DNA from 3 places in the Sutcliffiella horikoshii genome. Region 3 is predicted to be linked to each of the others. Evidence: predicted binding sites of a transcription regulator. Region 3 holds the regulator's gene; each other region holds the start of a gene.

Region 1 (10,246 bases), 750 kb from region 3:
CCAAGCGGGGTGATTTCGAGTTCGTTCTGGATAGCTGTTATGACGTCTGGAAGCAACACTCTTTCTTCTTGCATGCTTTCTGAATCCAAGTTAAGCGTGTAGCTCGACTCTTCCAGCCCTTTAACTGTTACCTTTCGAACACCATCAATATCCTCTAATTGAGGAATCCATCCTTCAATAATATCCTTTTGTTCTAATAACAATGCACGGTCTTCATGTAAGACGTTGTAAGAAGCGATGGCTCCCATTTGAATGTCCGTGTTAATGGTTGGTTCAAAAGCGTCCTCTGGAAAATCCCGACTTACATCAGAAACTTTTTGTTGAACTTGCGAGAATACTTTATCCCTGTCCGCATCATCGGTCAGTTCCATCACGATATTGGATGCGCCCAATCCAGAAACGGAAGTGACACTGTCCATCCCGTCAATATCCAATAATTCTTTTTCAAGCGGGGTGGTAATATCACGTTCGACTACGTTCGGAGCAGCCCCTGGATACACAGTGGTGATCGTTCCTACATTGAGTGAGATTTCTGGAATCTCACGTTTTGGTATTTGGAAATAGGTCAAGGAACCGATGACCACCAATAATAGTAAAAATATCAATGTTACTTTTGGTTTTTTAATAAGTGCATTAAACACCTGGATGTCCTCCTATACTCAATTATTCAAATTTGACTATTTAGCCTGAGTTCATCATACGGTGTCGGTGTGAGTCTTGGCAAGAATGAATATGCTATGAAGTGATTTGTTACTTTTTTCGTCAAAATACTAAAAATGTATACTAAAAAACTAGGCACCTTTCCAGTACCTAGTTTAAAAGACGAGTATTTACTTTTTACATCATAACTCCGCCATCTACATGGAGAACCGTCCCATTCACATAATCCGATTCATCTGAAGCAAGATACAGATACGCATTGGCAACATCACTTGGCTTTCCTAGCCGCTGTAATGGTACCAACTGAAGCATCGTCTGGATCATCTTCTCAGGAATCGTCTCCACCATGGCCGTTTCCACAAACCCAGGCGCTACCGCATTCACATTAATATTTTTCCGACCAAACTCCTTCGCCCATGACTTTGTCATACCGACTACGGCAGCTTTTGCTGCAGCATAATTGGTTTGTCCAACATTCCCATATATACCGCTTACGGAAGACGTATTGATGATTTTCCCTTTACCGTTTTCCAGCATATGAGGAACCACTGCCTGGGTGCAATTAAAGACACCATTCACATTGACTTCCATTACTTTTTGAAAATCTTCGCCACTCATCTTCAGGAGCATATTATCTTTTGTTATGCCTGCATTGTTTATTAAAATATCGATTTTACCGAATCTTTCTTTCACCATTGCGACCATTTCTACTACCTGTGACTCGTTGGAAACGTCCACTTGGTAGAACGCTGCTTCCCCTTCTGCTTGGAGTTCTGCAACTCTTTTCTCTCCAGTCATTGCATCATAATCTACCAGGGCTACCTTTGCCCCTTCTTTTAAGAATACCCTTGCCGCTTCCAAGCCTATGCCATTCGCAGCTCCTGTTATAATTGCAACTTTCCCCTGTAATCTCATGTCCATCCCCCTATTATATCTGAAAATTAAATCTCTTTTAATTATACTGTTTTTGTAAGCAAAGGTAAAAAAAGAACAGATTTCGAAATCCGTATAAACAGCTAATCTTCGTTCCAGGCACTTCGCTTTCCATGGGCGGTCCGGAAGCCTTCTCGGGCATTCGCCCTGCGGGGTCTTCCATGTCCCTTCCTCCCATAGGAGTCTTCGTGCCTTCCACTGCGATTAACTAGGTTATCGGAGATGAAATGTGTTCTTTACTTGAAGGTAGTATTAAATTCATCAAAAGGCCAATAGCGGACATGAACTTTACCGACAATGTCTTCTATCTCTATAAATCCAAAATGCCTGCTGTCTAAGCTGTTGAGCCTGTTATCTCCTATTACAAATACATGGCCTTTTGGTACTGCTTCTTCGCCCGTCAACTCTTCTAAAGAAAAATCACCTGTAAAGTTGCCACCAAAGATTTTTAAGCGCTCAGGTGAGATGAACGGCTCTGTCACTTGCTCTCCATTAACATAGAGCATATCTTGTTTGTATTCAATTTGGTCACCTGGCAATCCTATTACTCTTTTTACGTAATGGGTATCCTCATCTTCTTGTTGAAAAACAACCACATCAAATCGTTCCGGCTTCGTAAAGGAGTAAACCATTTTATTAACCATCAGGAAATTCCCTTGCTCCAATGTTGGATTCATGGAATGCCCTTCTACAATATAATTAGAAAAGAAAAGCGCACGAATCATAAGCACCAAAAGGAATGTGACAACCAACCATTTCATTGCTGATTTACGTTTTGTGATCTTTTCTTTCAATTCATAACCCCCGAATGTCTATCTAGGTCTTTTGTACTTTAATATTATCATAATATACTGAATTTTTACAAACAATTGTTTATTTTTCTCCTGAAAGCTGTAAACGAAGTTCTACTTTTTTCCCGATAAACCATAATACCAACATAATGGTAATAGCAATGGCCGTTTTAATCGGCGCACGAATAAAGGAAATAATATCATAGCCAATATAGCTGATGGTAAAAATCATGACCATTTTCCCGGCTACCAATGCCAGAAAAAATTGGTAAAATTTTATTTTGGATAACCCGGCAACCACATTGATCAAAAATGACGGAGTAAAAGGAAAACATAGTAAAAAGAAGATAGGACCGAAGCCATGTCTTTCAATCCAAGACATCATCTTCCTTATCTTTTCTTTTCTAAGCAAAGCCTGGATTCTGGGGTATCTTTGCAACTTATGTACAAAATAGTAAACAATCACAGCTCCGACCACGGCCCCTGACCAAGAAATGAGGAACCCCAGCCAAAGACCAAAAGCAGCAGCATTTGCCATGACGATTACGATCAAAGGAAGAAAAGGAAGAAATGCTTCCAGCACCACTAACAAGAAACCCGGCAGTGGCCCAAATGATTGATACTCTTCCAATACCTCCAGTAGATTTTCCATTGTCAGTAATTCTTTTATATATTCTATAAATTCCATTACACTATCTCCACTTCTCTGCTAGTCATCTTTCTCTATTGTACTAATTATTCCTTTATTGTCCCATTAAATAACCTTATTTAAAAAAAGAAACTCTTTTTACTAAGTTAAACAGCCAAATTTTTCATTATGTAATTTTTCAAATACAAATATGCTTTTATAAAATGGTGCACTATATTCTTCTCCGTCCTCTATCGACCAGCAGATAGAAAGTACAGAGTGTGCGAATCCCCATGCAAGTATTCTTCTTTCATTCAGTTTCAATTTATCCACCAAAACGGCGATTCTCTTGTATAGAATCGATTCAATATTATCCTCCGGAAGATTGTTTAGAAGAAATTGAATCGTATCGTATTCCCGTTCTCCCACCAAACCTTTAGGGTCGATAGCCACCCATGAGGATTTCTCCTTTAAAATATTGTAATGGTGCAGATCTCCATGCAGGATGTATCTTTCTTGTTTTTCATCCAGCAAGCATCGGAAGGTATTAATAGCTTTTTGAAGAAGATTTTGTGTGATAGGATCTTTACCTGTTGGATGTGCGCTGAAAAATTTCATGAGGCTTTGCTCTCTTTCTTGGATTTGAGGCAAACTAGAATCCGGTGTTTCCGGTACCCACAACGATTCCATAATACTGGTTGCAACCTCGGTTGCTTCTATATCATCCTCAAGTGTTGCCAGCGTATCGCCAGGAATCAGATGATCCAATATCAATATTCCTTTTTCGACTTCAGTGTCTATAATCTTGACCATTCTCTCTCCAGCAAAATATCTTAACGCTGCCACTTCCGAATAGAACTCCTTGGTCGGCACTGAGAGTTTCAGGACAACTTTGCCTCCATCCTTTGTCTCTGCAGGGGCAACAAAATTATAGGAAAGTTCAAAGGGAGGGAGAACCTTCAGATTCCACTTTTCCTCGCAGTACGTTATCAGCGAGTCAAAATTTTGCAGCCAGGCCTCTCCCTCTTCTTTATGTATGTTTCTGATTGTTTGAATATAATCTGACGGGAGCTTTATCATAGTGCCCTCCTCCTAATGAAACGAAGCTCTCCCAAAAGGAAGAGCCCCGTCTGCTTTTTACTTTTTTTTACTTAGTGCCTTCCAAGTACTCCACAAACCAGTTCTTAATGTGATCCAGTCTGTGAATGCGGAGTGCTGGGTCTCCGCTTCTGGACAACTCGTGATTTGCACCTGGGAAACGAACAAGCTTAGTCGTCTTTCCTTGTTGTTTTAAGGCAATGAAAAGTTGCTCTGCTTGCTCCACCGGACAACGGTAATCTCTTTCACCGTGCAGGATTAGCAGTGGCGTATTGACATTGCTCACGTATTTGATTGGAGAATGGTCCCAAAGCTTATCGACTTTTTCTCCCATATCCCCTTTCACTTCCCATTCAGAGAAGTAGTAACCAATGTCACTGACACCATAAAAGCTCAGCCAGTTTGAAATGGAGCGTTGTGTGACAGCTGCTTTGAAACGATCAGTGTGACTGACCACCCAGTTTGTCATGAAACCTCCATAACTTCCTCCGGTTATGCCAAGATTCTTTTCATCGATAAAGTCGAATGTTTCGAGCGCGTAATCCATCGCAGCCATGACATCAAGATAATCCTTGCCACCGTAATCACCGCGCACTGCATCAACAAATTCTTGACCATAACCGTGACTTCCTCGGGGATTAGTGAATAGCACAACAAATCCTTGTGCCGTCAATGTTTGGAACTCATGGAAATACGTATTGGCATACATGGCATGAGGACCGCCATGTACCTCCAAGATTGTCGGATATTTCTTTCCTTCTTCAAATCCTGCAGGTTTCATGATCCAGCCATGCAAATCCCAACCATCCGGTGCTTTATAGCGGATAGGTTCTGCCACACTCAACTCTACTTCATTTTTCCAAGCTTCATTAACTTTAGTCAATTGTGTTCGTGTCTGAGAACGGAAATTAAGGTGGTAAAGTTCCCCTGGATCTGTAGAGTTGCTTACCCCTACAATTGCTTCATGGGTATCTGTAAGCATACTTACTGCATATACGTGCTCATCGGGTAGATGAATTGGATACATGGAACCGTCCAAAGAACCAAAGTAGATTCCTGTAGCACCTTGGTCACTCATTAAGAAATAGAAACCCTCACTCTCTTCTGTCCACATAAGTCCAGGATTTACGTTACCGGAATGGAAATCCCCAATAGCAACATCCCCAACCTCTACATCAAGGTTCTCTGTTAGGCAATGGGTTTCACCTGTTGCAATCTGGGTCACCCATACACGAGTCAATGTCGCACTATGAAACTCTTTTTCATGTCCTAGAAAGCCCAGATACTGACCGTCTGGTGAAAAGGAGATGGTGGAAAAGAAGCCGTTGCTATGTGTAAGCTTTTTCTTTTCTTTTGACTGAACATCCATTACATAAACATCAGAAACCAAAGAAACATCTGGATTTTCTTCAAGATTTGCTACAAAAGCAATTTTTGTTCCATCAGGCGACCATGCAGCGCTTCCATAATCCCTGTCTCCTTCTGTGAGGAGACTTACTTCCTTTGTTTTCAAATCCAATAGTGCAAGATGATCGTTTTTGTTGTCTAAAAATCCCTTAGCATCGGACTTGTAGCGCATTTTTTCTACTACAAGAGGCTCAGGTTTTTTCTTTTCCTCACTTTTAGAGCTTGTAGAATGCAAATCATCCGCACTCTCTACAGAAGTACTAAACAATATTTTCGTTCCGCATGGCGACCAGACTGGCCCTCTTGCACCATTTTTACAGAAGGTTACCTGCTCTGCTTCTCCACCGTTTACCGGCATAACATATAGTTGGCTTTTCTCGTTTCGGTTGGAGACAAAAACAAGCTTGCTTCCATCCGGAGACCATCTTGGGCTTGTTGCTCTCCCTTTTCCAGATGTGAATGGTATCGCGTTCCCCTCTAAATCCCCTACGTAAATGGTAGAGCGATATTCATTTTCTTCCTCATGTACTGTAGTCTGCACAAACGCATATTTACGGGAATGTTTATCCCATTGCGGATCGGTGATAGATGTTAGACGAAACAGATCTGTTGACTCTATTTTTCTCTTTGTCATTGAAATCTCTCCCTTATGTAAAATTCTTTATTCTACTTATTTCGACAAATGAAATAATTCCCCTTTAAGAAACTTAAAAAAACTTTATTTTTCTGTTTTAAAAAGTTACTTGCATATTTTTAAGACTTTGGTATAAAATAAATACGAACAAACGTTCTGATTATTTAGGAGGAAGATGAAATGACAAGATTATCAAAAGAGCAAATAAACCTGTTTGAACAGGCGATATATCTTCCTTTATTACTGATTGTACTAGAAAGAGATACAAGCATTATTAAAGACAGCGGAATAAAATTAAAAGAACCTTATCTCACTCTTATTGATCAGGTCATGCGCAAAATTCAGCTGCAACTTAAGCAAATAAAAGCAGACATGAAGCAGCAACAAATGAAGCTCCACAAATTAAAACAGGATGAATCGTTTACGATGTATGCTTTTCTTTTTAATGGATATGAAGAACACCATAATTACTTCAACCCGCGAATCAGGAATAAGGTTAATGAACTTTTAATGCATTATATTTTGAAAATGGAAGGGTCTTCGACTAGTGAAAAATAGGTATAGTCGGCCTTAGTTTAGAATTTCGCAAAGAAACATGAAGCTTGTTTTCTTCATTGATGGCAGCATAAAAAACATCTTGGATATTAACGATATCCTTTTTCAACAACTCTTCTTTTAACCATGCTTCATCAAATCCCAACAGGTTCAGAGTTTTTCGCTGTATTCTCCCATCCATAATTACGCTATATTCTATAGAAGTCTTAGGACGTACAGTGGCCACATCTTCCACTTTAACCGCTTCTTTTGCAGGTTTTAATTTCACCGAAAGCTCGCCATTCGCTTCAATTAATGCAAAGTGGACATCCTCGATACGGAAGACATCCTTTTCCCTTAACATCTGCAGGATGTTATCAATGGAGTAATGTATTTTGTACATATTTTCAATATGGAATTGTCCGTCATAAATAACAAGCGTCGGTTCAAAGGACAACAACTTCCCAATATGATGATTTTTTATTTTCCACCAGGCAATAAACTTTTGCAAGAGAGCAATGGCAATGATTGCCCCTACAGTCGGCATGTGATGAACACTTGGATCGGCTATGTCGGCCCCCACGACGGAACCTAGTGTTAAAATAACTAGAAAATCAAAGACCGGAAGCTCTCCAATCGACCGTTTTCCCATGAAGAGCGTAACTATTAGCATTAATGGCAGGATGGTTACAATACGGAAAAGTACTTTTGCTAAGTCCGTGAAAAGCTCCATGTTAGACATACCTCCTCTGTCCTTTTCCTTAGGGTTATTCAAAAAGGATGGGATATGCAATTTTCTCCCAAAAAAATACACCTCTCATGTTGAAAGGTGCATTATGTCATTTAGCTCTGCAAGTCCTTACTGTTTCTCAATCTGTACATGATCCCTGGTGTAGCAACAAGACTTCGATTGGAATTACTTCTTTTCCTATTGACTCGTTGTTGGAGCTTCGCCCTAAAGAGGGACGTACGGTGGATTTGTGCCTCATAAGAAGTTTTCGAGATGGGAAATTCCACGATGGTGTTGTTCGGGAACATCACTTTTGTGTTAGCGGTTGGGGTCTTGTTATATTCATACGCATAATGTAGTGAAATCCAGATGCAGCTATCATTTGTAGGTGATGCAGTGGGGAAAAAGAAAATGTCATTCATCGGATCAATGACGATTGGGGGTTTGTGAGTATAGCCGGAGATGCCCTTGGTACCTTGTTTTCTTCCTTCAAAACTAGATCCGTAAAAGTTGCAGCTGTCTTCAATGATTTTGATTGGCGGCAATGAAACATAAATTTCTCCTTCTTCTTCCAGTACTTTTGAATAAAGATTTCCCTCCATTTCAACAGGAATGATTGCCATAGTAAAGCCATTAATCTCATAATCACTCGACAATTCGACATTATTCTTCATTATGTTCACCCTTTCCATATGTGTTCTCTGTCATCTCGTGACAATCGAACCACTATTTTGACTATTTATGTATATTTTCCCAGAAAACCCAAGCTGTGTAAAGGTTTTTAAAATATTTTAAATATTTTAAAAATTTGTTGATTTTTATAGCGTTCCTCAATATACTATTAAAAAGGCTCGAGGTGAGGAACTCATGAAGAATGAGAAGTCTTATACGGAATTGATGAAAGCGAAAAAGATGAACAAGAAAGTGTCCGTTGAAGCCTATATGATGAATGTGTATGTCCAGATGATCATTGATGAGTCTTTATTCCACTACCACAAAAACCTTCTGCAAGAGAAAATTGACAGTGCCTTGGATGCCAATGACCCTTCTCAGTTCCACTTACTTTCCGCCAGATATAAAAAATTCCTGAACGATTGGGGCGTTTCTGCTTAGAGAGTTAAAACGCTGAAAAAGAGAAGAGCACAGTTGGCTCTTCTCTTCTCCTTGTTAATGTTGGATTTATTTTTTCGCTTGATAAAATTGCGCTTCTTCTGTTGAGCCGCTCAGTGCAGTGGTAGAGGATGTTCCACCGGAAACAAGCTTCGCCACTTCATCAAAATACCCTGTTCCTACTTCGCGTTGATGACGGGTTGCCGTATAGCCATATTGCTCACTTTCGAACTCGGCTTGTTGCAACTTGGAATATGCTCCCATCCCACGGTCACGATATCCTCTTGCAAGCTCGAACATGCCATGATTCAAGGCATGGAATCCTGCTAAAGTTACAAATTGGAATTTATAGCCGAACTGGGCGATCTGCTGCTGGAATGTTTCAATGGTGGCATCATCCAATTTTGCTTTCCAGTTGAAAGATGGCGAACAGTTATAAGCCAACAGTTTACCAGGGAACTTTTCGTGAATCGCTTCCGCAAAAGCTCTTGCCTGTTCTAGGTTAGGTTCGGACGTTTCACACCAGATCAAATCCGCATATGGTGCATAAGCAAGGCCACGGGCTATCGCTTGGTCAATGCCGGCCTTTGTTCGATAGAATCCCTCAGCTGTTCTCTCACCAGTCAAGAAAGCATGATCGTTCTCATCAATATCACTTGTAATAAGATCTGCCGCATCCGCATCCGTTCTGGCAATCAAGACCGTCGGAGCACCCATAACATCTGCAGCAAGACGTGCTGAGATCAAGTTTTTCACAGCCGTTTGGGTTGGCAATAATACTTTCCCACCAAGATGGCCACACTTTTTCTCTGAAGACAATTGATCTTCAAAGTGAACACCAGATGCACCGGACTCAATCATGCCTTTCATCAACTCAAATACATTTAACTGACCACCAAATCCTGCTTCTGCGTCCGCAACGATCGGTGCAAAGTAATCCACTTCTTCGCTTCCTTCTAAGTATTGAATCTGATCTGCACGTTGCAGAGCTTGATTGATTCGTTTAACTACATGCGGCACACTGTTTGCCGGATAGAGACTTTGATCGGGATACATATGACCCGATAGGTTGGCATCTGCCGCTACTTGCCAGCCGCTTAAGTAAATAGCTTTTAATCCCGCTTTTACTTGCTGGATAGCCTGATTTCCTGTTAAAGCTCCAAGTGCATGAACATAGTCCTGCGTATGAAGAAGATCCCAAAGTTTTTGTGCTCCTCTTTTTGCCAATGTGTGTTCAATATCAATGGAACCTCTAAGACGCAACACTTCCTCTGCAGAATAGGGTCTTTCAATGCCATTCCATCGTTGTTCCAATTCCCAGCTTTCTTCTAACTGTGCAATTCTTTCTTCTCTTCTCATTATTAATTCCTCCCTAAGGTTAGTTATCTATTAATCTTCCAATAAATTGTAAGCTGGAAGTGTTAAAAACTCAGCAAAGTTATCATCTTTGATTAGGTTTTCAAAAAGAGTGGCAGCTTGATCCAGCTTCCCTTTTGAAAAGCGGTCAGGACCTACTTTTTCTATGATGGCCTGTTTTTCTTCCTGAACCAGTTGTTTGACCAACGCAAGTGTAATTTGTGTACCATCCTCTAATTTGGCTTCTGGATGTCTAACCCATTGCCATACTTGGGATCTGGATATTTCTGCTGTAGCTGCATCTTCCATCAGGTGAAAGATTGGTACCGCGCCACTTCCATCCAACCATGCGGCAATATACTCCA
Region 2 (10,246 bases), 1.6 Mb from region 3:
CTACCGTGTATGCTTTGCCACCTTCTACTTCAAGTTGTTGAGCAATAACCGGCTGATCTTTTTTCCCTGCAGGAAAGACTTCCACTTTATGTGGACCTGCAGGAAGCATTAAGTAATCAGTAGCATCTTTAAACTTCGCACCCTCTACCGCCGCATTTCCATCAACATAGACGTCCACTGCAGGAGCGTCAGGAGATGCATGCAGAATACGGACTTGTGCATCTTCCTTGTTATTTGCATTTGCAGCAGCCAAGTTGCCCATTCCGCCTAAAACAAACAGCAACACCGTTAAAATACTAAGGAATTTCTTCATTTTACGTCTCCTTTTCATACTGGTTTAGAACACATTTGTTAGTATGAAATGTTCTTGGGGAAAATATGTAAAAAAGTAGTAATTAAGTGTTAAATCCCCATCGAGTCGCAAAAAAAGAAAGCTGACACCCAACTAGGCATCAGCTTCCTTCTATAATAAATATTACAAAGTTTCAGATGTTGTTTTTGCTTGTAAGTGAAGCAATAGGTAGTCAGGACCGCCCGCTTTGGAGTCAGTTCCAGACATGTTGAATCCGCCGAATGGTTGGTATCCAACGATTGCACCTGTGCATCCACGGTTGAAGTAAAGGTTACCAACGTGGAAGTCTTCGCGAGCCTGCTCGATTTTTTCACGGTTGTTTGTGATAACCGCTCCAGTCAAGCCGTACTCTGTGTTGTTTGCAATTTCAAGCGCATGATTGTAGTCTTTTGCTTTTGCAAATGCTACAACCGGTCCGAAGATCTCTTCTTTCATCAGGCGAGCTTCTGGATCCACATCAGCAACGATTGTCGGCTGAACGAAGAATCCTTTGGAGTTGTCTCCTTCTCCACCTGCAAGGATACGTCCTTCTTCTTTTCCGATAGCAACATATTTCATTACTTTATCAAATGCAGCTTGGTCGATAACAGGTCCCATGTAGTGGTTTTCTGTTGGGTCGCCAACTGTCAACTCTTTTGTTAATTCTACTGCACGGTTCAATACTTGATCATACACATCTTCTACGATTACCGCACGGGAGCACGCAGAACATTTTTGACCGGAGAAACCGAATGCAGATTTTACGATGGATTGTGCTGCCAACTCAAGGTCGCCCTCGCTGTCTACCACAATCGTATCTTTTCCACCCATTTCAGCGATTACACGCTTTAACCAGATTTGGCCAGGGTTCACTTTAGAAGCACGCTCATAGATTCGTAAACCAACGTCACGAGATCCAGTGAACGAGATGAAGCGAGTGCGTGGGTGGTCTACTAGGTAGTCCCCTACTTCAGCGCCGCTACCTGGTACGAAGTTAAGTACGCCAGCAGGCAGTCCAGCCTCTTCCATTACTTCTACGAATTTAGCCGCAACAACAGGAGTTGTAGACGCAGGCTTCAATAGTACTGTGTTACCCGTTACAATCGCCGCTACTGCAGTACCAGCCATGATCGCAAATGGGAAGTTCCAAGGAGAGATAATGACACCTACACCTAGTGGAATATAGTTATAACGGTTGTATTCGCCAACACGGCTCTCTAGAGGCATACCGTCTTTTAATTTCAGCATTTGACGTGCATAGTACTCAAGGAAATCAATTGCTTCCGCTGTATCCGCATCCGCTTCATTCCAAGGCTTACCTGCTTCTTTCGTTAAAAGTGCAGAGAATTCGTGCTTACGACGACGAATGATTGCTGCCGCACGGAACAAGATGTCTGCTCTTACTTCTGGCTTCACTTTACGCCACGTTTTGAACGTTTCGTCTGCAACTTGCATCGCTTTTTCAGCCAAGTCACGATCCGCCTTTGACACACGACCAACAACCTCTTCTTTATTTGCAGGGTTCACGGATACGATTTTATCTTCTGTCGTAACACGCTCTCCACCGATAATTAAGTCGTAATCTTGTCCTAAATAAGAGTCCACTAGTTTCAAGCCTTCAAGATAAGCTTGTTTGTTTTCCTCATTAGTGAAATCAGTAAATGGTTCATGTTTGTAAGGTAATACCATTACATTCGCCCTCCTTTGCATTCTAAAGCGCTTGCATACAACTCTCATTCTACCCTATCATTACTAGTCTTTCAAATATTGTTTATATTCTAATAGGAAGAAAATAATGGAGGGTAAAATAAAAACCCACTATCCCGTAAAGAATAGTAGGTTCCTGCAAAATTAATAGATATGAACAAACGGTTTTTCAGATCCGGCATCCCTTACAATCAATGCTTCCTCTCCACTGATGGAAGAAATGGATACTTGTAGATTGATATAGTTCGGGAAGTGTTCAACCACCAGTCCCGTTACATACTGGGTGAAACCGATCAACTCGGCTTTTCCGTTAAACTCCATATTCACTTCAATCGAAAGCTGTTGAAGTTCGCCATCACGGTAATAGCCTTTTCCGATAACTCCTGTATGGTTTGGAAAATAGTCGTCAATATCCAGCTTGAAATTCTCAAAGCGAACGGCATCATCACGATATAGTTCGGTAGTATCACTGTTTGGGAAAAGGTGGTATTCTTCGTTTACTTCTTCCCATTTACCAATGGAATTATCGCCAGTTGCCACATTTGCTTTTGCAATAAAGCTACCAGGGACAACGGCATTGGCTGGACTCTGTTTATACAATCCAATGATAATCGGAACATTCTCCAACCCTTCCATGCCACGAACTCTTCTGATAACTTCTTCCGCTATTTTTTTCCCCTCGGCTTCCAGTTCGTCATCTGGAATCACATATTCCCTCGGATAGCCGCCTTCTTCATCCGTCAAATTATAATAATGAACAGAGTTCAAGGCAATTCCAATGGAAACCCCGCCAAGTTCCACCTGATCTTCCCCTTTACGGACAAGATAGTTTTGTTCTTGAATATGTGCGAGATAGATTGGGCTTTTTTCGTTCGTATCTTCCGTATCCACTCCGCGAATCAACGGTGGATTTAACCCAGGCTTTTCCTCATCTTCAGGGTCAACACGCCCCAACCAACTTTTAATTGTATCACGCTTTATATACTGCCCTTCCTGATACAAATATTTGTCAGAAGGAAATACCTCCTGCGCCATTCGCATCAATCCGGTTTCCAATTCCTCCACATCGACCCGGCTGTTTAAGCGCGGGGCGATTTGGCCACGGGTTTCCCCAGGCTTATAGGGAAGGATGGTTTGGTAATAGTCATCTGAAATTTTATATCTAGGAACAATAGCTTGTTCCGTGTTTTCCTGCTGCGCTGGATCTTGTACCACTTCTTCCTGCTTCTCGAAGCCAGGCACACATCCGGTGGCAAAAAGAGAAACAACAAGGAGCAACGACAAAAACCTTTTCACTTCCAACACCTCTTATGATTGTATTTCCTTAAGCATTTGTGCTTCGTTCCAAACTTCTATTCCAAGCTCCTGGGCTTTCGTAAGCTTAGAGCCGGCCTCTTCTCCGGCAATGACTAAATGGGTGTTCTTGCTGACGCTTCCCGTCACTTTTCCGCCTAGCTGCTCAATGGCAGCTTTCGCATCATTTCGTGACATCTCTTCCAGCTTCCCTGTCAGGACGATCGTTTTTCCTGCAAAATAAGAATCAACATCTTCTGCTCTTACAGGCTTTGGTCCTTTATAGGCCATGTTGACACCAAGTTCTTTTAACTCTGAAAGCAGTTCAGTCACTTCCGGCTGTTCAAAATAGGTGACAATGGAGTCTGCCATTTTGTCGCCTATTTCATGAATCGCAGTCAGCTCTTCTTTCGTCAAGCTTGCAAGTTTATCCATATGATCGAATTCTTGTGCCAATGTTTTAGCTGCTTTCGCTCCTACTAAACGGATTCCAAGTCCAAACAGAAGGCGCTCCAACGAGTTATCCTTCGTCTTTTCAATAGCAGAAATCAAGTTATCTGCAGACTTTTCGCCCATCCGCTCCAGCTCCAAAAGCTGTTCTTTTGTTAATTTATAAAGGTCTGCCACGTCTTCAATCAGATTCTCACGGAAAAGTTGAGCAATCACCTTTTCGCCAAGACCATCAATATTCATGGCGTTACGGGATACAAAGTGAATCAATCCTTCACGAATTTGTGCCGGACATTTCGGGTTGATGCAGCGCAAGGCCACTTCCCCTTCAATGCGGACAAGCTCGCTTTCACATTCCGGGCAGTGTGTCGGCATGGTAAAATCACGTTCTTCACCGGTTCTCTGCTCTACAAGTACATTCACCACTTCCGGGATGATATCTCCCGCTTTTTTGACGATGACCGTGTCTCCAAGCTTGATGTCCTTTTCACGGATGAGGTCTTCATTATGTAAGGACGCGCGTTGGACCGTTGTGCCTGCTACACGCACAGGTTCAAGGATAGCGGTTGGCGTGACCACACCTGTACGGCCGATATTCAGCTCAATATCAAGAAGCTTAGTGGTCACTTCTTCTGCTGGGAACTTGTACGCAATGGCCCATCTCGGGCTCTTTGCCGTAAAACCCAGCTGTTCTTGATGCTCCGTGTTGTCCACTTTAATAACGATACCGTCTATATCATACGACAGATCCGGGCGTTTTGTGTGCCAAGCTGTGACATATTCCAAAACTTCTTCGATCGACGTGCATACTTTTCTTTCTGTATTTGTTTTAAAGCCCAGTTTATCCAGGTAATCTAACGCCTCACTGTGCGAATCCACACCAGCTTCTCCGGCATCGGCAAGACTGTATACGTACACAGACAAGTTACGGGATGCAGCGATTTTTGGATCAAGCTGACGAAGGGAACCCGCTGCCGCATTACGAGGGTTGGCAAACGGCTCTTCTTCGCGCTCCATTTTCGCTTCGTTCAACTTTTCAAAAGAATTCTTCGGCATGTATGCTTCGCCGCGAACCTCCATCGTTACAGGTTCTTTTAGACGCAAAGGAATGGATTTAATGGTTTTAAGGTTCATGGTGATGTCCTCACCTGTTGTACCATCCCCACGAGTGGCACCAAGAACGAAAAGGCCATCCTCATAGCGCAAGGACACGGCAAGACCGTCAATTTTCAGCTCGCACACATATGTCACATCATCGCCGACAGCCTGTTTGACTCTGCGGTCGAAATCACGCAAGTCGTCTTCATTGAAGGCATTGCCAAGGCTGAGCATCGGGGTACGGTGCTCGACCTTGTTGAACATCTCAAGAATATTTCCTCCCACACGCTGAGTCGGAGAGTCTTCCGTTTGCAGGTCTGGATGCTCCTTTTCAAGCGTTAATAGCTCTTGTAAAAGAGAGTCGTATTCGGCATCTGAAACGGACGGTTTGTCCAGTACATGATATTCGTAATTATATTGGTTCAGCACATCATGCAGCTCGCGAACCCGTTTTTCAGCTTGTTCTCTTTCCATGCAATGTCGTCCTTTCTTTTTTGGCGGTTTTCATCTATTGTTGAACCTTCGTCACAGGGGCAAATTTGGCCAATAGGCGCTTGATGCCTGTCGGGCTTGGGAAGGCAATGTCCAGCTCTTTGCCGTCTCCGTCACCTTTTACGCTGACAACGGTACCGACTCCCCATTTTTTATGTTCCGCTTTGTCTCCTACCATCCAGTCCAAGCTTTCTCCACCCGTTGCAGTAAGTCCACGGGATGGTGCTGTGGTGCGGCGTGCCGTTTGGGAAGCAGGACTTGCCGCCCTTGCTCTTCCTGCAGCTGAATTGCCTCCAAATGGGGACGCAGAGCCGCCTCCAAAACTTGACCCGCGTCCACCAAATGGCGTTGGACGGGATGCAGCTTCTTTGTTCTCTTCGCTTTCGAGTAACTCCTCTGGTATTTCTTTTATAAAGCGAGAAGGAGGATTGATGTTTGTACGACCAAATAACGTACGCATTTGGGCATTTGTGATGAACAGTTGCTGCTCAGCACGTGTGATTCCAACATAAGCCAGGCGGCGTTCCTCTTCCATTTCTGCTTCTTCAAACAGCGAACGGCTGTGAGGGAATACCCCTTCCTCCATTCCGATTAAAAATACAACCGGGAACTCGAGTCCTTTTGCAGCATGGAGAGTCATTAAAATAACGCCTTCCTGCTGGGCTGGATCTTCCTCGTCCAATTTATCAATATCAGCAACAAGCGCCAGGTCTGTAAGGAAAGCAACCAAGCTCTTATCATCATATTTTTCTTCAAAATTCTTCGTAACAGACAAGAACTCATCGATGTTTTCCAGTCTGCTTTGGGATTCAATCGTTTTGTCGGCTTTCAACATTTCACGATAGCCTGACTTTTCAAGTACCTCTTCCACCAGTTCCGTCACAGAGATGTATTCTTGCATTTGCACATACCCTTCAATCAGCGCGCGGAATTCTTTCAATTGTGATGTAGCACGGCCGCTGACGCCTATCAGGTCTACCTCTGCAAGCGCCGTGTAGATGGAGATATCATGCTGCGCAGCGTAATTGGCAATCTTATCAACGGTTGTCGCTCCGATGCCGCGTTTTGGTACGTTAACGATCCGCTGCAAACTGATGTCATCGTCTGGATTGGCAATCAAGCGAAGATATGCCAGGATATCCTTGATTTCTTTTCTGTCGTAGAACTTGGTTCCGCCGACGATCGTGTAGTTGATGTTGGACATGAGGAGCATTTCCTCCATCACACGGGACTGGGCGTTTGTGCGGTAAAGGATTGCAAAGTCACCAAGCGTGCGTGTTGGGTCTTTTTGCATGAGTTCACGCATTTTCCCGACCACAAACTGCGCTTCCGATTTTTCAGAATCAGCTTGATAATGGATGATTTTTTGCCCTTCGTCGTTTTCTGTCCAAAGGTTCTTCTTTTTACGGCCGATATTGTTATCTATCACTCGGTTAGCCGCTTCTAGAATACGTTTTGTCGAACGATAATTTTGCTCAAGCAGCACGACTTCCGCGTTTGGATAGTCTTTTTCAAAAGAAAGGATATTGGCTATATCCGCTCCTCGCCAGCGATAGATGGACTGATCAGAATCCCCTACCACACAAAGGTTTTTCAGGCGGTCCGCTAACAGGTTAACTAACGTATATTGCGCTCTGTTCGTATCCTGATACTCGTCCACGTGAATGTACTGAAACTTGCGTTGATAGTACTCCAGCACTTCCGGTACACGTTTAAAGAGGTGAATGGTCGTCATGATTAGATCGTCAAAATCAAGCGCCTGGTTCTTTTTCAACCTCTTTTGGTAGTCGGTATAGATCTCCGCTACTTGTTGCTCGTATGGCCCAAGTGGCTGTTTTGCATATTGTTCCGGGGTCATCAGTTCATTTTTTGCAGAGCTGATGGTACCTAGGATTGTTCTTGGTTCAAACTTTTTTGGATCAATATTGCGGTCTTTTAAAATATTCTTGATGACAGACAGCTGGTCGGTCGTATCAAGAATGGTAAAATTGCGGTTCATTCCGATGCGGTCAATGTCACGGCGCAGGATTCGCACACACATGGAGTGAAATGTGGAGATCCAGATGTCTTCTGCAGCAGGTCCGAGTAGCTTTTCCACACGCTCTTTCATTTCACGTGCCGCTTTATTTGTAAAGGTGATCGCAAGGATATTCCAAGGCGCCACCTGTTTTTCGGCCATCAGGTAGGCGATTCGATGCGTCAGCACCTTGGTTTTCCCACTTCCCGCTCCGGCCATGATGAGTAAGGGTCCGTCCGTTTTTTTCACTGCTTCTTTTTGCATGGGGTTCAGTCCCTCAAGAAGCCTTTGACTTAAATATTGCATATTTTTTCACCGTCCCAACAAACATATGTTCTTATTTTCTATCATACTAAATTGGCTCGTTAATTACTATTAATTTTAGAATCTTTGTGAACAACCGCTGTTGATTTCCGCACTGGGCTTCGCTTTCCTAGGGGCGGTGCTTGAGCCTCCTCACTTCGTTGCGGGGTCTCAACCTACCGCTATCTCCCTCAGGACAAGGAAGGCTTCGACAGCGATACATCGCACGAAGAAAATGCGTAGCATTTTCGAGGAGTCTTCGCCCTGTGCTCCAATCAACAGCTAGAATATCTGGCTACTACTAATTTTTCACAGCGTCTACTGTTTTTAGGGCTTCTTTTAAGTTATCGTATACGGCATTTCCTACTACTACGGTATCAGCGTGGGCTACCATTTCTTTGGCGCGCTCTGCCGTGGAGATGCCGCCTCCGTAGAACAGTTGCGTCTTTTCTAGTGTTTGTTTTGCCGCCTGGACCATTTCCACGTCCCCGTACGTACCACTATATTCTAAGTAAAAGATAGGCAGATTAAACATTTTCTCCGCCAATCTTGCATAAGCGATCACATCTTCTTTGTCGAGGTCCGTTTTTGCATCTGTCAGCTTGGCAGCTTTGCAGTCGGCATTAAGGATGCAGTATCCTTCAGCCACGATTTCCTCCCAGTTCATGATATCGCCGTACTCTTTTAGCGCTTCTATATGAAGGTCTGTGACCCATTCTGTCTTTCTGCTGTTCAACACACTTGGGATAAAATAAAAATCAAATCCCGGCGTGACCGATTCAATGGTGGAAACCTCCAATGCACACGGCAAGGAATATCTGCGCACCCTGCTCATCAGGCTCAGCACATTGTCCAATGTGACCCCGTCCGTACCTCCGACTAGAATAGCATCTGTGCCAGATTCGCACACAAGCTCTAAATCTTCGTCCGATATCTCTTTATTAGGATCCAATTTAAAAACGTGCTTCCACTCACGTATTTCCATTAACACTGCAAACGTCCCCCATTCTAATTTTCCATTCCCCTATTATAGCAAAATCCCAGCTAATACGAAAAAGAGAAACAGAGATTGTTTACTGGAAGTTACGACCTTTTACAGTAGACCAAAAGATTTATTTTTTCTGTGGTCTGTTATTCCTTCTAGATAGCGGGTAAGTAGAAAATAACACCATTAAGAATACTTAGGAAAATAGTTGCCTTTTGATAAATGAATGCATATCGCCCCCGGTCCAAAATATGATGTGATAAGGAGGTGTCCAACATGCCTATGTGGCTATGGTTTGTTATCGGATTTGCAATTCTTTTGGCCTTCGGTGCGCTCGTAGACTATTTTGGGAAAAGAAGAAGGAGTACGGCAGACCCCTCGGCATCCACTAAAACAGTCGACCAAGTAAAATCAAATCAAGAGACGTTTTATCGATGATGCATGGTTTCTTTAGAGTTTTTACTTTTGAAAAACCGCTTCTTAATAAGAGGCGGTTTTTTAGTTTGTTTGGTTGAGAGAAGTTAAGAGGAACCGTTCTATTAGACTTTTCATGGGGGATTTCACGCAGTTCGGGCATATAGAACCCTTCTATTAGACTTTTTATGAAGAATTTCACGTGGTTCGGGCGTATAGAGCCCTTCTATTAGACTTTTCATAGGGTTTCCCCCACCGTTCGGGCGTATAGAAGCGTTCTATTAGACTTTTCACGGGGTTTTCCCCACCGTTCGGGCTTATAGAGCCCTTCTATTAGACTTTTCATGGGGTTCCTCCCACTGTTCGGGCAGATAGAACGGAGCTCCATCCATGGAAAAAAAGATGGCCCGCTGCATTTCCATCACAGCGGGCCACCTTAACTCATTTACACTTCTTCAGTTTTTTTCTCTTCTGCAATACGCTCAAGCGCCATCTCGTAAGCATCGTTACCATAGTTCAGGCAACGTTTCACACGAGAGATTGTCGCAGTGCTTGCACCGGTTTCTGTCTCGATTTTATGATACGTGAAACCTTCTCTCAGCATTCTTGCCACCTCTAGGCGCTGTGCCAAAGATTGGATTTCATTGATGGTACAGAGGTCATCGAAAAATCGATAGCACTCTTCCATATCTTTTAAAGAAAGAATAGATTCAAAAAGTTGATCCAGTTCTTTTCCACGTAGTTTATTGATTTGCATGATTGATTTCTCCTTTGCTAATTAAGACTAGTATATGACTTTTTCAAAATCGGGAATAATTTGAATCCACGTTTTGCCTGGGGCAAGTGGGACCTGTTCGCCATTTTTGTAGGGAAGGATCTTGCCGTCCACCGATTTCCATTCCACATCGAAACGCTCTCCATTTTGGATGAGCACACCGTTGCCGCCGGAAGTAATATCGATGTCCCTTCTACCTTGTTTATCTACCACAAGATGAGACGTTTCTACTAAGAAAACATTATGTGCCACAATCTCTTCCTTCGTTTCAAGGTCTGTGTGCTTCACGCCGCCACTATAGCGGACATATCCTTTTTTCTCAGGATCGTATCTATATTCAACATGTGTTGCCTGTCTGGATGAGTATTCAATTTTCACTTG
Region 3 (10,246 bases):
TTTGAGTTAATGTTTGAGATTATCGAAAAAAATATAGATGACATCATAATTGTTGATGTGGGTAGACAGACATCTCTTGTTTTCGCCTACAATCTCCGGCCTGAACTTATGGACCAGGTTAAAGAGGTATATCTTATGGGAGGAGCATTCATGGTTCCTGGTAACGTAACAGATGTTGCGGAAGCCAACTTTTGGGGAGACCCAATTGCTACTTCTGTAATCTTGAATAAAGCGCAAAAAGTATATATAACCCCACTAAATGTAACAAACAGGGCTATAATTACTAGGGATATTGCGACATTCATTTTCAATCAAACTAGTAGTCCGTACAAATATCTAATTCCAACTGTCACCAATTATTATGCTACATTTTACGACCAGGTGATGCCTGGTATAGATGGTTCACCAGTGCATGATGTATTCACCCTATATTATCTATTGAATAAGGATAAAACATATACAATTCAAAGAGATGTAAGGGTTGCAGTTGTTGACGGAAACAGAGGGCAAAGCATAGCGGACTTAAGGATGGTTTACAAAGAGCCTGAACGGAAACATTTTATAGTGATGGATTTTGATTATAACGATTTTATTGCTGACTTTACAAGGGTGAATTTGAGAGACGCAAGCCGATAAATATTTAAAATTACTGCTAGCCCCAATTTTCTAATTGCTGAATAAAAAACAGTGATGTGATTATTATAAAAACATAGTAGTTAGATGGGGTGATGAGTTAATGGATCTGAATTGGATTTGGAAAGCGGTTTTAATAACTATAATAGGAACGTTTTTACTAAGAATTGCAGGAAGAAAGTCCATTTCACAGATGACTTTAGCTCAAGTGGTAATAATGATTGGTATCGGTTCTCTGTTAATTCAACCTTTAGCAGGTAAAAGTATTTGGGTAACGTTTGGTGTAGGTATCACTCTTGTAGTAACACTGGTTTTAATGGAGTTCTTACAACTAAAATCCGACATCTTTGAAAAGTTGATTACGGGAAAATCCAAGATACTAATAGAAAATGGAAAATTAAATGAAAAAACATTAAAGAAATTAAGATTTACCATTGACCAATTGGAGATGAAACTTAGACAGAATAGTATATCTAGTATAAGTGATGTTAAGTGGGCCACTCTAGAGCCGAACGGGCAATTAGGATTTGAGTTAAACGAACAAGCTAAGCCGATAACCAGGAAAGAATGGAATCTCCTCTATCAAGAAATTCAACTTTTAAAAATAATGATTAATCCTTCAAGCAAACCAAGCCGTCTTGATAATGAGAAAGAAGGAAATCTATTTACCGAAGTTAAGAATGGAAAACATAAATTAAAAGAAAGTCCAGATGAGAAACTGGATTAATGACCAACAAAAAAAGCCGGTATACGGCTTTTTTTAATGGATATTACGATATACACCGATAACTTTACCAAGAATGCTCACATTTCGGACAATGATAGGTTCTAATGTAGAGTTTTCCGGCTGCAGTCGGATATAATCCTTTTCTTTAAAGAAACGTTTGACTGTAGCTTCATCTTCTTCAGTCATGGCAACAACGATGTCTCCGTTATTAGCGGATTGTTGCTGACGAACGATAACATAGTCCCCATCAAGGATTCCGGCTTCGATCATACTGTCCCCCATAACCTCAAGCATGAAAACTTGCTCGTCTGGTGCAACATAGCGATCAGGAAGTGGAAAGTAGTCCTCTACGTTTTCAATGGCTGTAATTGGTTGACCCGCGGTTACTTTACCGATGATCGGAACATTGACGGCAGAAATCTTAGGGATAAGTTCATCTTCCATAATTTCGATGGCTCTCGGTTTAGTGGGATCTCGGCGAATAAGACCTTTGCTTTCAAGTCGAGCAAGATGCCCGTGTACAGTGGAGCTAGAAGCTAGTCCAACCGCTTCCCCGATTTCACGGACGGAAGGTGGATATCCTTTAGCTTGGACTTCTTTTTTTATGTAATCTAATATGTCCTGTTGCCTTTTTGATAGTTTCATATTCCGCACCTCTATCATTTATATTAGTGATAGTATAGCATGTTTTGGTATAAAATACAAACATAAGTTCGAATTATTGACAAGAATATATGTTCGCTTGATAATAATAGTTTAAAAGAATGGTGGAGGAAAACATACATGAAGGGAATCATTTATTGCCGTGTGAGTACAAAAAAAGATACACAAGAAACGTCGCTGTCCCGGCAAAGGGAAGAGTTAGTTTCCTTAGCGGCACATCGAGATATAGAAATCGTCGAGATTGTGGAGGAACAGGCGAGCGGATATGATTTGGATCGTGAAGGTGTTTTTCAAATAATCGAACTTATTTCAAGTCAGCATATTGATGTTCTTCTAATCCAGGATGAAACAAGGCTTGGCAGAGGGAATGCAAAAATCGCTTTTTTACATTGGTTGAGAAAACATGAAATAAAGATATTTTCTATAACGGATAATGGGGAATTGAGATTATCAGATTCTGATTCGATGGTTATGGATATTGTGGCAATAGTTGAGGAATACCAAAGAAAGCTACATAATTTGAAAATAAAAAGAGGCATGCAACGTGCGGTGAAAAGAGGATATGACCCCACAAAAAACCTGACAAACATCCATATGAGCCCTGGACGCGAGAAAATTGAGGTGCCGATTGAAGAGATAGTCAAACTTCGTAACAACAAACTTACTTTTCATGAAATCGCTGCCACATTAAGAGGGCTTGGATATGACGTTTCTAAAGCTACTGTAAACAGACGCTATCGGGAGTATATAGAAGAGAACGACACCGGTTTGCTTGTAAAAAAAGAACCGCTCTAGTAAGATAAAAGCATATCTTCACAAGGAAGAAAGAAGGAGTTTTCTATGTTATCAAAAGAAAAAATAGCAAGAATTAATGCACTGTCAAAAAAGGCCAAAAGCGAAGGCCTTACAAAGGAAGAAACAGTTGAACAACAAAAGCTTCGTCAAGAGTATATCAAGACTTTCCGAGCTTCCATGGAAAATACTTTGCAAGGTGTCACAATCGTGGATCCGGAAGGAAATGATGTCACTCCGGAAAAATTAAAGGATACTAAAAAGAATTTAAAGCATTAATTGCTTTTTTTCAGAACATTGGAACATACTATCTATGATAAAATAGAATCTTTCCAATAAAAATAAGTTAAAGAGAGAAAGGGTGGAAAAGATGACACAACATATTGATCAACTTTCCATTAACACAATTCGTACACTATCTATCGATGCAATTGAAAAAGCTAACTCAGGGCATCCAGGAATGCCAATGGGTGCTGCACCTATGGGCTATTCTTTATGGACAAGATTTATGAATCACAACCCTAAGAATCCGAACTGGTTCAATAGAGACCGCTTTGTACTGTCTGCAGGTCACGGTTCTATGTTACTTTATAGCCTTTTACATTTAGGTGGATATGACGTTTCTATGAATGATTTAAAAGAATTCCGTCAATGGGGAAGTAAAACTCCTGGACATCCTGAATTCGGTCATACTCCTGGTGTAGATGCAACAACTGGTCCACTTGGACAAGGAATTGCAATGGGTGTCGGAATGGCAATGGCAGAACGCCACTTGGCAGCTACATACAATAAAGAAGATATGGAATTAGTAAATCACTTTACATACAGTATTTGTGGAGATGGAGACTTGATGGAAGGTGTATCTGGAGAAGCTGCTTCTCTTGCATCTCACTTGAAATTGGGCCGTTTTATCGTTCTTTACGATTCTAATGATATCTCACTTGATGGGGACCTTGATCGTTCTTTCTCTGAAAGCATTGAAACGCGTTTCAAAGGATACGGCTGGCAATATATCCGAGTGGAAGATGGAAACAATTTAGAAGAAATTGCTGCTGCAGTGGAAGAAGCACAGAGTGATTTGTCCCGTCCAACAATGATTGAGGTGAAGACCACTATCGGTTATGGTTCACCAAACCGTGCAGGTAAATCGGACGTTCATGGTGCTCCTCTAGGTTCAGATGAGTTGAAATTAACTAAAGAAGCATATAAATGGACATTTGAGAACGACTTCCATGTTCCGGAAGAAGTGTACACGCATTTCCGTGAAACGGTTGCAGATAAAGGTGCAAAAGTGGAAGCGGAATGGAATGAGCTATTTGATGCTTATAAAACAAAATACCCAGAGCTTGGAAAACAGCTTGAAGCAGCAATGAAAGGTGAACTTCCTGAAGGATGGGATTCCGAGATTCCTGTTTATGAAGAAGGAAAAAGCTTAGCTTCCCGTGCTTCTTCTGGTGAGGTTCTGAACGCTATTGCCAAACAAGTACCTTACTTCTTTGGTGGATCTGCTGACTTGGCTGGATCAAACAAAACGAATATTAAAAACGAAGCTGACTTCACAGCTGAAGATTACAGCGGACGTAATATTTGGTTTGGTGTTCGTGAATTCGGAATGGGTGCAGCTATGAACGGTATGGCGTTACATGGTGGTCTGAAAGTATACGGCGGAACTTTCTTTGTATTCTCTGATTACTTGCGTCCTGCAATCCGATTAGCAGCGCTTCAAGGGCTGCCTGTGACATATGTGTTTACACATGACTCCATCGCAGTTGGAGAAGATGGACCTACACATGAGCCGATTGAACAGCTACCATCATTGCGTGCAATGCCAAACCTATGTGTTATTCGTCCAGCAGACGGTAACGAGACGGCTGCAGCATGGAAAGTGGCGTTAGAATCCGAAAAAACACCAACGGCACTTGTGTTAACACGTCAAAATCTACCTACTATTAAAGGAACAGATGAGACTGCACTTGAAGGTGTGCGTAAAGGTGCTTATGTTATTTCCAAAGCTGGAAAAGAAACTGCGGATGCACTTATCCTTGCAACAGGATCTGAAGTTGGTCTTGCTGTAGATGCTCAAAAGGCGTTACAACAAGATGGCATTCATGTTTCTGTCGTGAGTATGCCTTCATGGGATCGTTTTGAACAACAATCTCAAGAATACAAAAACTCTGTATTACCGAAAGATGTGAAGAAACGCCTTGGAATTGAGATGGCTACTCCACTAGGCTGGGAGCGCTATACTGGAGATGAAGGGGATATCCTTGCAATCAACGGATTCGGCGCATCAGCACCAGGAGAGCGAATCATGAAAGAATACGGATTTACTACGGAAAATGTAGTTGCACGTGTTAAAGCGTTATTAGATAAATAAGCAATTAACTGGAGTGAGCATTGCCTAATTTAGGGGTAATGCTCATTTTTTTATAGATTCGACAATATATGCTAAAAATAGCCCCTTGCCAACTACACTATAAGACAAAACTCTTCTCTATCATTCTCTATAATAAAAGAAAAGAAGTGATAGGAGGGTTTCGTTTGCGCGAATATATGATTTATCTGATAGAGGAAGAAGTAGCTAAACATTACTCAGGTAATGAGTTAAAACTTTTCCAGCTTTTTCAGCAATACGAACAAGAGGAACCACTTCGTTCAATTATTAAACGGCAAGTGGATTATGTTACGTTACCAGTCCCGACCTTCCCACTTCAACAATCATTAGAGCAGGCCTTAAAGAATAAGGAAGGTTACAAACGAGTAGCCTATCAGCATAAAATAGAGAAAGAAGATTCCACAGCGAAGCTATCCATTTTCGAAAAGTACTTAAAGCTTTCTTCGACGGGATCATTTGAAGCAGAGGCAATCTTCTTCGAAATTATACGTAAACAAGCACCATACTTCCTTGCGATAGACGCTACCTCGAATCGCTATGGCTGGCTCCAACCAATCAAACAGAGAAAATTTGTTTAATTGGTGGAGAAATCTATCGGAAAATGTTGTATAATAGGTTTTAGTTTAGTACACTACATTGGTAGACCTAGTTTTGAGGAGGAAATTTTTTAATGGAAACATGGATTTGGATTCTTATTGTAGTTCTAGCATTGATTGCTGGGGTTGCACTAGGATTTTTCATCGCTCGTAAGTACATGATGACTTACTTAAAGAAAAATCCACCAATTAATGAGCAAATGCTTCGCGTGATGATGATGCAAATGGGAATGAAACCATCCCAAAAGAAAATTAATCAGATGATGTCTGCGATGAATAAGCAAATGAAATAAATGAAAAAGCACTCACTATGGGTGCTTTTTCTTTTTGAGAAAAAACACTACAAAAAGTATCTTCCTAAAAATTTGAATATTTGCTAAACTGTTATAGTTGAACATAGATAGAAAAATCGGGGGAAAGACGATGAGTATTTTTAAGGACCTTTGGTGGTTTTTTAAACAAGAAAGAAGGTCATACATTCCTGGGGTGCTGCTGCTTGCATTTGTAGCGTTCCTTGAAATGATTCCACCAAGAATAGTAGGAATGACGGTCGATCATATTGTAGAAGGTACCCTTACGAGGGAAACCATCCTTACACTAATGCTTGTACTCCTTGGTACAGCTATCATCGTCTACATATTACGGTATCTTTGGAGAATCATGATTTTTGGCCCGGCGGTGAGGCTGGCCAGATTACTCCGTAACAATTTATATGAGCATTTTACAAAAATGTCCGCCGGTTTTTATCAACGGAGACGTGTTGGGGATTTAATGGCACATTCTACGAATGATCTCCAAGCAATCCAACAGACTGCGGGAGCGGGGGTTTTAACTCTTGTTGATTCCCTAATGACTGGAGGGTTTGTTCTAATCGCCATGGCAGCAACAATCAGTTGGAAATTGACATTGATTTGTCTTATTCCATTGCCAATCATGGCTATTGCAACAAACTACTACGGTACACTGCTTCACAAAACATTTCATAAAGCACAAGCAGCCTTTTCATCCTTAAATGATAAAGTACAAGAAAGTGTTAATGGAATAAAAGTGGTCAAAACCTTCGGGCAGGAAAAAGAGGAAATAGTTGAGTTTGAAAAACAGGCAGAAGATGTGGTGAAAAAGAATGTGACAGTGGCAAAAATAGACTCCCTTTTTGACCCTACTATTGGCTTGGTTATTGGTGTCTCCTTTTTCCTTGCAATCGCTTTTGGCTCTAGATATGTCATGACAGGAGAACTGACGATTGGGGAATTGATTGCATTCACTACCTATCTCGGTCTATTGATCTGGCCAATGCTTGCATTTGGTTGGCTCTTCAACATTGTAGAACGCGGTAGGGCTTCTTACGACCGTGTAACAGCACTGATGAAAGAGGAAGTAGATATAAAAGATACAGAAGGAGCAATCGAAACAGTTCCGACAGGTGATATTGTATACAATGTCCAAACCTTTACCTATCCAACAGAGGAAGAAGCTTTGCTAAAAGATATTCATGTACATTTAAAACAAGGGCAGACACTAGGTGTGGTCGGAAAGACAGGTAGTGGAAAGACCACATTACTGAAAATGCTGATAAGGGAATTTGATGGCATTCATGGAGATATCCTGATTGGTGAAACATCAATAAAAAATTACACGTTAGAAGCTTTGCGAAAAGCAATCGGATATGTACCTCAGGATCATTTCCTTTTCTCTGCCACCATTGCTGATAATATTGCTTTCGCAGTACCAGATGCGAAATTTGAAGAAATCATTCAAGCGGCCAAACTCGCAAACATCCATGAGGATATTATTCAATTTACGGACGGTTATCAGACAATGGTTGGAGAGCGTGGGGTTTCCTTGTCGGGCGGGCAAAAGCAACGTTTATCCATTGCTAGAGCTTTGTTAATGGATCCGGAAATTTTAATATTGGACGATTCACTTTCCGCGGTGGATGCAAAGACAGAGGAAAGCATCCTGCATGCTCTAAAGGAAAATCGTCAAGGGAAAACAACGATTATTACCTCTCATCGATTAAGTGCCATCCAGCATGCACAAACAATTATCGTTTTGGAAAATGGGCACATCGTGCAGAAGGGTACACATGGGAAGCTGATGGATGAGGATGGTTGGTATAAGGAAATGTACCACCGGCAGGCTTTAGAATCCCTTGTGGAGCATGGGGGTTAAATGATGAACAATCAGACCATTACAGCAAAAGAGCAAAGACAGGTATTAAAGAGATTATTGGGGTATGCCAAACCGCATACGCGACAATTCATATTTGCATTCAGCTTACTCGTCCTTGCGACTATCGGGGAAATAGTGGGACCTTTAATCATCAAAGTGTTCATTGATGATTATTTAACACCACAAGTGATGGAAACGGGTCCTATTGTTACCCTTGCCTCTCTTTATATCGGAATATTGATTGCAAAAGTGATCATTACTTATTTTCAACTGTTAAAATTTCAGGAGATATCATTAAAGATTATACAAGAACTGCGGATTGACATTTTTGCGAAGGTACAAAAACTAGGATTGAAGTTTTTTGATAAAACCCCTGGAGGCAGCATCGTTTCAAGAGTCACTAATGATACTGAAGCGATCAAAGACATGTTTGTAAGTGTTATCTCAACATTCGTTCAAAATGGAGTTTTCTTGATTGGTATCTTCATTGCGATGTTTCTTTTGAATGTTCAACTGGCTATCTTCTGCTTGCTTATCATTCCGATCATTTTGGCGATAATGGCGACGTACCGACATTTCAGCTCCAGATTTTATGCAGATATGAGGGAAAGACTCAGTCAGTTGAATGCCAAACTGAATGAATCCTTACAAGGGATGTCTATCATTCAAGTATTCAGACAAGAGAAGCGCCTTCGCAAGGAATTTGCAGAAATTAATGAAGCGCACTACCAGGCTGGAGTGAAAAATATTAAGCTTGACGGGCTCTTGCTTCGCCCAGCTATTGATTTTGTCTATGTACTTTCGTTAATTTTGGTATTGAGTTATTTTGGAATATCATCGATTGGTAACGTAATAGAAATAGGTGTCCTTTATGCATTTGTCAATTACTTGGGGAGATTCTTTGAACCAGTGAATCAAATGATGATGAGGCTGTCTATGTACCAACAGGCTATTGTCTCCGCCTCAAGGGTCTTCCAACTACTTGATGAAAAGGAATTAGCACCAACAGCGGAGCAGTCACTCAGCTCACCTTCCATTACATCAGGGGAAATTGAATTTAAGAACGTAACTTTTTCTTATGATGGAAAACGTGATGTATTAAAGAATATATCTTTTACAGCAAAACCGGGTGAAACAGTAGCGTTGGTTGGTCACACTGGAAGCGGAAAAAGTTCCATTATCAATCTTTTAATGAGGTTCTATCAAATTGAAAAAGGGGAAATACTTATTGATGGGTTCCCGCTGAAGTATTTTGAAGATCAGGAACTTCGTGAAAATATGGGCCTAGTACTCCAAGACCCATTCCTTTTCTATGGTACAATCAATCATAATATCCGCTTGCATGATCCGTCCATATCAGATCAAGAGATAAAAGCAGCGGCCGAATTTGTTCAGGCGGACACTTTTATTAAGAAATTACCTAACCAATATGAGCAGTTAGTAGTCGAAAGAGGAGCGACCTTCTCTAGTGGTCAAAGGCAGCTGGTGGCATTTGCGAGGACGATCGCAACAAAACCTAAGATTCTGGTTCTTGATGAGGCAACGGCAAACATTGATACCGAAACAGAGGAAGCAATCCAGACAGCTCTTGAAAAAATGAGAAAAGGACGAACGACCATCGCGATTGCCCATCGACTTTCTACAATCCAAGACGCCGATCAAATTCTAGTTTTGCATCAAGGGGAAATTGTCGAGAGGGGAACACATCAAGAATTATTGAATGTAGAAGGTTTGTATTACAAAATGTATCTTCTTCAAAACGGTAATCCTGAAAAGGTGGAAGATGCGGTGATTCACCCTTAATTTAAAATAAACACAATTGACCTAAAGTACCATCCGGGAAGAAAAATAAACTATAGGTGAGGTTACAATTATGTTCACTTTTGCTATTGCGAAATTACTACGCCTCCTCCCTAATAAAGCTATAAAAACGCCGATGATTCCTTTGCAAGATGTGAAAATGAAAAAAGATATGATAATTGAAACATCTGTTTGCCGCACTAAAATATCTTTCTATTATCCATTGAAAGAGAATCAGAAGAAATACCCTGTCTACATTAACTTCCATGGTGGAGCATTTATTATGAATGAAAAGGAAATGGATGATCCTTATTGTCGTTTCCTTTCTAATCAGGCAGGGTGCGTTATTCTTAATGTTGATTATGCAAAGGCACCGGAGTACCCGTTTCCGAAACCGATTCAACAGGGTTATGACATTATTCAATGGCTGAAAAGAGAAGCAGATGAGTTGAATATTGATGCAGAAAA

The links. Region 3 encodes LexA, which represses DNA repair genes until DNA is damaged. Its sites were predicted from a motif close to CGAACATATGTTCG; they were not measured.
Region 1: the regulator LexA is predicted to act here: its motif matches at 6,296-6,309, upstream of K7887_RS06405 (YhjD family protein).
Region 2: the regulator LexA is predicted to act here: its motif matches at 7,713-7,726, upstream of pcrA (DNA helicase PcrA).

The regions. Positions count from the first base shown of each region.
Region 1 covers NZ_CP082918.1:1,237,293-1,247,538, reverse strand. The annotation lists gene K7887_RS06435 (efflux RND transporter permease subunit) at 1-641, opposite strand, end outside; gene fabG (3-oxoacyl-ACP reductase FabG) at 838-1,575, opposite strand; gene lepB (signal peptidase I) at 1,830-2,387, opposite strand; gene K7887_RS06420 (TVP38/TMEM64 family protein) at 2,467-3,072, opposite strand; gene K7887_RS06415 (aminoglycoside phosphotransferase family protein) at 3,175-4,092, opposite strand; gene K7887_RS06410 (S9 family peptidase) at 4,160-6,151, opposite strand; gene K7887_RS06405 (YhjD family protein) at 6,332-6,709, shown strand; gene K7887_RS06400 (DUF421 domain-containing protein) at 6,696-7,418, opposite strand; gene K7887_RS06395 (competence protein ComK) at 7,529-8,089, opposite strand; gene K7887_RS06390 (IDEAL domain-containing protein) at 8,283-8,528, shown strand; gene aceA (isocitrate lyase) at 8,595-9,884, opposite strand; gene aceB (malate synthase A) at 9,915-10,246, opposite strand, start outside.
Region 2 covers NZ_CP082918.1:412,270-422,515, reverse strand. The annotation lists gene K7887_RS02215 (DUF4397 domain-containing protein) at 1-313, opposite strand, end outside; gene pruA (L-glutamate gamma-semialdehyde dehydrogenase) at 476-2,020, opposite strand; gene K7887_RS02205 (CamS family sex pheromone protein) at 2,183-3,334, opposite strand; gene ligA (NAD-dependent DNA ligase LigA) at 3,347-5,353, opposite strand; gene pcrA (DNA helicase PcrA) at 5,388-7,694, opposite strand; gene K7887_RS02190 (heptaprenylglyceryl phosphate synthase) at 7,993-8,676, opposite strand; gene K7887_RS02185 (hypothetical protein) at 8,953-9,114, shown strand; gene K7887_RS02180 (YerC/YecD family TrpR-related protein) at 9,536-9,847, opposite strand; gene K7887_RS02175 (DUF3048 domain-containing protein) at 9,875-10,246, opposite strand, start outside.
Region 3 covers NZ_CP082918.1:1,991,836-2,002,081, forward strand. The annotation lists gene K7887_RS10100 (nucleoside hydrolase) at 1-636, shown strand, start outside; gene K7887_RS10105 (DUF421 domain-containing protein) at 737-1,360, shown strand; gene lexA (transcriptional repressor LexA) at 1,394-2,005, opposite strand; gene K7887_RS10115 (YneB family resolvase-like protein) at 2,144-2,818, shown strand; gene K7887_RS10120 (DUF896 domain-containing protein) at 2,864-3,094, shown strand; gene tkt (transketolase) at 3,186-5,192, shown strand; gene sirA (sporulation inhibitor of replication protein SirA) at 5,357-5,788, shown strand; gene K7887_RS10135 (YneF family protein) at 5,881-6,099, shown strand; gene K7887_RS10140 (ABC transporter transmembrane domain-containing protein) at 6,230-7,978, shown strand; gene K7887_RS10145 (ABC transporter ATP-binding protein) at 7,982-9,781, shown strand; gene K7887_RS10150 (alpha/beta hydrolase) at 9,852-10,246, shown strand, end outside.